DNA from 3 places in the Phascolarctobacterium succinatutens genome. Region 1 is predicted to be linked to each of the others. Evidence: riboswitches for the same ligand, from Rfam matches in the RefSeq annotation. Region 1 holds a riboswitch; each other region holds the start of a gene.
The links. Region 1 has a riboswitch for cobalamin ahead of M5E81_RS02215 (nitrogenase component 1). Riboswitches for the same ligand answer to the same signal wherever they lie in the genome.

Region 1 (2,270 bases):
CACCGAGCGGTCAAACAAATTATAAAGCACGGGAACATCCAAAGCAGCATAGCGCGGATGACCGTTGCAGATAACAAAATCACAGCTCTGCGCAGCCTCACGCAAGGCATCCTCCGAAGGCTCTAGTAAAATTTCCACATCACAGCCATACTCAGCCTTAGCAAGCTCTATCCTGTCCTTAAATCTCTGCATCATTGCATCATCCAGACCTGTTTCTGCCTGGTAGGAAGGATTCATGATAATACATATTTTCGTAATCGGCAGACCATAATCCTGCTGATAAACGCGCAGCGCATCCGGCAAATAGGCAATACCATGCGCAATCAGGCAAAACTTATACTTGGCAAAGTCTGCACCCAGCTCCTGATAACGGGTGGCAACCCGTTCATATTCTTCCTGCAGCACGCGTTCAACAGCATTCTCGCAACCAAGCATTTTGCCAATCTGTCTGTACAAATCACTGATTCCTTCAATACCATGCCACTCCTGCATATCGGCAACATGCAGAAACGGCGTACCAAAGCGCTGCTCCATTGCCAGCGCCCATTTTTTGCGACGTACTATATTCAGCGCTGCCCGCGGAGCCTTTTTGATTGTCTGCAAATCAGCGGCAGGCAGATAAGCATTGACGGTAATCCCCATTTTCTGCAGCATCTCACTCATGCCTTGCAACTTATCCTCACCGTTATAGCCCCAGGCAAAGGTTTCGATATTTACGCTCCGCGGCTGTACTCTTTGAGGCTCCATCACCTGCTCAACTAAAGCGTCCATCACCTCTACATAACCGCAGCCCGGATAGACAGCACTAGAAGAAAACTTTTGCTTCTGCTTTTGGCAAGCCTTTTCACGCAAAACCTTGCGGCCATTGCTCTTGTCCATATGCGAAAAAACCTGCGACGTAATCGGCACGAGCTTCGCTTTAAACTGCGGCTGCAGGCTGCAGGCCAGGCCTGCCAAATCATCATTAATAATATCCGATACTACGGAAGGCAACAGAAAAATAATCTCCGGCTTTTGCTCACGCTCCACCTTTTGCAGTAAAGCCGTAAGCTTTTTCTCACCGCCGAAAATTACATCATTGTTGCGCAAATCCGCACATTCCAGCTCATAAACCGGGCTTTGGCCGCTACGCACATGACAACGATAATGAAAGCCGCAGCCGCGCGGACTGTATAAGACAACGGCGGCATTTTTGATTTCGCTGATGCAGGCAAGATTTCCCGACACCTTGCCATTGACAGCATAACGATGCAGATAACTTGAAGGGTTCATGCCAAAAAGCATGTTATCCTGATAATATTGGTTCATACTCATCAACTCCAATATATGACTTACTTATTTTCAGCAGGCAAGAAATTAACATTGCTCAAACATAACATAGGAAATTTATCTTACACGTTTTTCCCGGCAAGAAAAAACGCCTTCCTGCAAAATTACAGAAAGACGCACTTATTCCTCTAGCAGTCTCCTGTCGCTCGCAGTACACTCCCGTTAACTTCTTCAGGCAATTCTTCTGGCTCAGTTTCCTCGCAAGTCTTGCCTTCCCGGTTTCCCAGTGACATAATTAAGGCTTGCTCCACTTTACAGCTGCGTGACAGCGCAGGCTTCGCACCTGCTTACTTATTAAGTCTTTCGACACCTGATAGTTCTAGCATTTTTGTTTTTAATGTTATATTTATTACATTTTATTTGTCAGAATTATAGCACATCTCTGATTTTCTGTCAATAAAACAGACAATTACTGGAAATCAAAAACACCGGAAAGTCCAAAGTAAAAACTTTGAAGCTTCCGGCGTTCCATGCTTCCAAATATTTATCTAATCGTGATTTGTATAATCTGGATTAGATTAACTACTTTAATTGCCCCTGCTCTATATGCAAAACTTTGTCGCAAAGCTATTCCTCTAAAGATCTACAAAGCACTAGAAATATTTTATGACTTCTCTTACACCTACACCAGCTCATCCAAGCCAACTAACTTTATTCCCTGTTCTGCCGCATAAGCAACCGCCTGCTCTGTATAACCGGCTTTGGAAAAGAAATAATAATATAAACTCTTATCCTGCGCTACTTTTTTTGCTAAGAAATGCTTAAGATCCTTTACATCCACCGGTCTGTGCTTATATTTACACTCACCCAAAAGTATTTGCGTTTGCCTGTAATCAACTGCCATAATATCTATTTCATCAGTCTTGTTCCACCAACGGCCAATCTTCGTAAAATAAAATGGCAAGTCATGTCTTCTATTCTGCTTACGCAAATATTGCTGG
Region 2 (2,270 bases), 1.2 Mb from region 1:
GCCGGTACGCGGCGACGGGCTGCACCGATAATTACACCGGCCAGACCTGCGTGGTCATAGCCGCCGACCTTACAGAGAATGTCCATCGCATCACCCTGCTTCGGCATGTTTTTAGCCAGGCCGTCGATAACAACCTGACGCTTAATCTTCATGCGTTCGTCATTTATACCGCTACCGCGACCGACAGTCAGCTGCGGGTCCAGGCCCAGAAAGGCGCTGGCAATAGCGGAGGTAGAGGTTGTATTGCCGATACCCATTTCACCGGTGTAAAGAATATTATAGCCTTGGTCGATGCACATATCAGCCATTTCGATGCCAACGGCAATAGCCTTTTCGGCCTGCTCACGAGTCATAGCTGGACCTTGGGTGAAGTCTTCGGTTCCCCAAGCTACCTTTTTCTGATAAACCTTGGGCAAATCGCTCAAATCAAAGGCAGTGCCTACATCGCAGACGAAAACATCGGCGTGCGCATGACGTGCCAGCACGGTGGCTCCGGCAGTACCGCGCATATAGCCGTTAATCATCTGGCGCGTAACCTCCTGCGGATAAGCGCTGACACCGTATTTCGCAATACCGTGGTCACCGCACATCAGAACCATCGCCGTCTTTAATTTATCCGGTAAATCCTTGCCGATCATGCCTGCAAGGCCTACAACCATATCCTCCAGCTTGCCCAGATTAGCTGCCGGCTTGTCTATCTTAGCGTAGCCTGCCCGCACTTCTTGCATACGTTCTTCATCCAGAGCAGGTATTATGATTTTCTCCATATCAGTCGTTATTCTCCTTCATCCTCAAATTTAAAAGCCAATTTTTTTACGTCTACAGCCTGACCTGCCACACAATAATAAACATGGTCAGCCTCATTGGCCACACGCTGGTTAACCCAGCCGGCAAGGTCACGGTATTCACGCGCCATCTGATTATCCGGCACAATACCGCTGCCCACCTCATTCGTAACAAAGACAACGATTTTACCGCAATTACGTGCTGCTGCCAGCACCTTGTCAATTTCGTCAAATACTACCTGACAGCGCTCCAGGAATTCACCCTCCGGCGCATCCTTGCCATAAAGCAGGTTACACATATAAACAGTCAGGCAGTCAAACAGAACCGCTCCTGTTTCCGCTGACAGCGCTTCAAGCGTGCGCTCGGCATGATAAGGCGCTTCGTGATTAATCCAACGTGCATCACGACGCTCACGGTGCAGACGCACGCGCTCCGCCATTTCCTCATCTAAGATTTCTGCCGTAGCAACGTAATCGCATTTGGGAGAATAATGCAATACATAGCGTTCTGCAAATTCGCTTTTGCCGCTGCGGGCTCCGCCGGTAACCATAATAATTTTTCCAGGCATATTTCAACCTCCCTTCGTTTTTGTAAGCTGCATGCTTTTCATTTTATACATATATGAAAAAAGCTCCCTTGCGGGAGATTTACAAAATGCAGCTGCATCCAAAAATTCTATATTTACGCATACCAAAGCCAGCCTATCTCCCGTAGGCTCCAAGCTTCGTAACAGGCAGGTCTCCTGGCTTAGCTTCATCGCCCTCAGCGCCTTCCCAACTTGCGTCAGTGACATAATTGCCTGGGCTCCGCTTACAGTAGCGGGACTGCTCCGGATTCTCACCGGCATTCCCTTTTCAGCACCGGCCTCAACCGGCGCACCTGTCAAAAAAATTCCAAGTATATATATTCGACAGCAATTCCTATAATCCTGCTAAGGCGCAAAAAAAGAGCTGCCTAAGCAGCTCTTTCAGGAATTTCGTTATTTTGCGTAATCAACAGCACGAGTTTCGCGGATGATAACAACCTTAATCTGACCGGGATATTCCATTTCATCTTCAATCTTCTTGGAGATATCTCGTGCCAGAAGCACAGCGGAAGCATCATCGATAACATCCGGCTTAACCATAATGCGGATTTCGCGGCCAGCCTGTACGGCATAGCATTTTTCAACGCCCTCAAAGGACTCAGAAATTTCTTCCAATCGAGTTAAGCGCTTCAGGTAGCTTTCCAGAGTTTCGCGTCTTGCACCCGGACGGGCAGCAGATACTGCGTCAGCGGCAGATACCAGAACAGCTTCAACACTCTTAGGCTCGCAGTCACCATGATGCGCCAAAATAGCATTGACAATCAGGTCGGACTCACGGAACTTCTTGGCAATTTCGCCGCCGATTTCAACGTGAGAGCCTTCCATTTCATGGTCAATAGCCTTGCCGATATCATGCAGCAGGCCGGCACGTTTAGCCAGAACAACGTCAACACCGAGC
Region 3 (2,270 bases), 120 kb from region 1:
GCAAGCGTTGGCCGCGCGCAGAATCTGGCCGACATGATAACGACGGAAGAACGCCGAAGTTTTCTTCGAGATGGATTCCATCTGCTGGGTGGTTTGTGATATACTTTTCATAGCATGAGCCTCCGGTGCTTGGTATGTTTTTGAGCCAACATAATTATACCAAACTGGCAAGACTCATGCTATTTTTCTGTTTACAAAGCCTGGACTTTCAAGGGGTGCAGGGGATTTTTACCTGCGAAGTTTGAGTAAATTAAACACAAAGAACAGTTAATCAGAAATGGATGCAGCTACACATAAGACTGATATATACATAGAATGAAAACACAAAAATAAAAATCAATGAAAAAGGTTGACAAGATAAATAGTAACTGCTATAATTAAGTCAACAAGTTGATATTGATATTACAGGTGCGAATGCTCAATAGAGAAGCCGGTGAAAGTCCGGCACGGTCCCGCCGCTGTGACGTGGAGCGTGTTTTGTTTATACCACTGGAGGGGTCCTCTGGGAAGGTGAAACACGTGAAGAAGCGAAGCCAGAAGAACTGCCTGTAAGATGCATCGTCGTTTGACCTGCGAGAGACGGGGAGAGATGTCGTAGAGCTGTAGTATAGGCTTGTGCGCCTAGTAGCTTTTGATATTTCACCGTTTTTCAAAAGTCCTGCCCATATTGGGTAAAGGATTCTTTTTGAGAAACGGTTTTCTGTTTCTTATGCCATTGAAGGTCATGTGATGGCTGTGACCTTTTGGAGAGTGGCCGGGCCATCGATGTTATCTGTCATACTTGTCCGCGATACTGGACATATCGTGTTTTTCAAATCCCATTCTCAAATTTTTCTTTTAGCTGAGAACATTTCCTTTCTCCTCTCAAGTACGACAGCGTAGGGGTGCGCTGTCGTGCTGACAATCCAGCCATCACAAATGTGGTGGCTTTATTTTTTGCTGTTTAAAGGGAGGTTATTGATATGAAAGAATTATATTTGGCAGGCAAAATTGCTGAACTGCTAGCAGCCTTTGAAGGTATGAAAGGCGTTGAAGAAGTTGTTGCCGGACGTGCTAAAGCCAGCGGTGAGCTGGAAGTAAAGTGCGTACGTGTGCAATATAACCCCAAAAAGACAGATATCTGCGAGCTTTTGAAAAAATACTTTAATGAAGGTGTAAATCCCTATATCATCGCAGAAGATCCTTTGGAACAGGCTGCTGTTATTTACAAGGCTGCCGAAGATGTTCCGCAGATTGAATACTATGCCCGTTTTATGCAGAACCGCGGCGCAGAGCCGGGTGCTGCTTTAGGCAACATGATTCTTAATGATACTATGCCTGAAGAAAACGAGCTGCGCAGAGTCCAGATTAATTACGGACGTCTGCAGGAGTTCCTGGCAGATTAAACTGCCTGTTATTTTGTTATATACGGCCTGGACAACCGTGACCGTGTATATAAATGCTGTTTGCTTCTTAAAATCTATCCAAGCAAGGATGCGGCACATGTCCCCTGATGACCGGGTGAGAGCGGTCGGATAGCAGCTGCATCAGCAGACGAGATTGGCTGGAGGTGATATGCGTTTCAGCTTGGTGCTGTGAGCTTTTTCACAGTAATGATTAAATTATTAAAGGAGGATTATTTGAATGGCTGATGAACAACAAAAAACTGCAGCAGTCGTTGATGGCGAAAGACCGTTGACAGACAAAGAACTGGAAGCCATGTTGCGTAAGTCAGAGAAAGTAACCGAATTCCCGGAGGTAACTTTTGATGAATTTACCGAACCCACCTGGGATGAATGGGTGGAGGCATGTAATGCACTGTTGAAGGGCAAACCCTTTGACAAGATCATGTATACCAAAAACTACGAGGGCATTACCTTTGACCCGATTTATACTCGTAAAGGCACTGATGCAATTCTGCCGACCAACGATTATCCCGGTATGGGCGATTTCCTGCGTGGCGCAACTGTTAACGGTTATGTACACGAGCCTTGGGGCATTGCACAAGCTTGCGATGAAACCCTGCCGGCTGAAAACAACGAGCTGCTGAAGGAAGAAATTTCCAAGGGCTCCACTGTTTACAATATCAAACTGGATACTGCAACCAAAAACGGCGTAGACGTTAAAGATGCAGAAAAACCCGGCGATATTGGCGTGAACGTTACTACCGTTGAAGATATGAGCGTTCTGCTGGATGGTCTGAAACTTGACAAATATCCTATTATGATGTACACCGGTGCCGGCGCTAAAAACCTGCTGGCTCTGACTGTTGCTGCTCTGAAGGGTGCAGG

Region 2: linked by a shared signal. The riboswitch ahead of cobU (bifunctional adenosylcobinamide kinase/adenosylcobinamide-phosphate guanylyltransferase) and the one ahead of M5E81_RS02215 (nitrogenase component 1) in region 1 are both predicted to bind cobalamin.
Region 3: linked by a shared signal. The riboswitch ahead of M5E81_RS01685 (conserved domain protein) and the one ahead of M5E81_RS02215 (nitrogenase component 1) in region 1 are both predicted to bind cobalamin.

What each region holds. Positions count from the first base shown of each region.
Region 1 covers NZ_CP097284.1:464,303-466,572, reverse strand. The annotation lists gene M5E81_RS02215 (nitrogenase component 1) at 1-1,308, opposite strand, end outside; cobalamin riboswitch at 1,487-1,656, opposite strand; gene M5E81_RS02210 (ATP-binding protein) at 1,952-2,270, opposite strand, start outside.
Region 2 covers NZ_CP097284.1:1,628,919-1,631,188, forward strand. The annotation lists gene cobT (nicotinate-nucleotide--dimethylbenzimidazole phosphoribosyltransferase) at 1-767, opposite strand, end outside; gene cobU (bifunctional adenosylcobinamide kinase/adenosylcobinamide-phosphate guanylyltransferase) at 776-1,354, opposite strand; cobalamin riboswitch at 1,502-1,684, opposite strand; gene rny (ribonuclease Y) at 1,766-2,270, opposite strand, start outside.
Region 3 covers NZ_CP097284.1:342,025-344,294, forward strand. The annotation lists gene M5E81_RS01680 (IS4 family transposase) at 1-111, opposite strand, end outside; cobalamin riboswitch at 390-564, shown strand; gene M5E81_RS01685 (conserved domain protein) at 963-1,385, shown strand; gene M5E81_RS01690 (acyl-CoA mutase large subunit family protein) at 1,624-2,270, shown strand, end outside.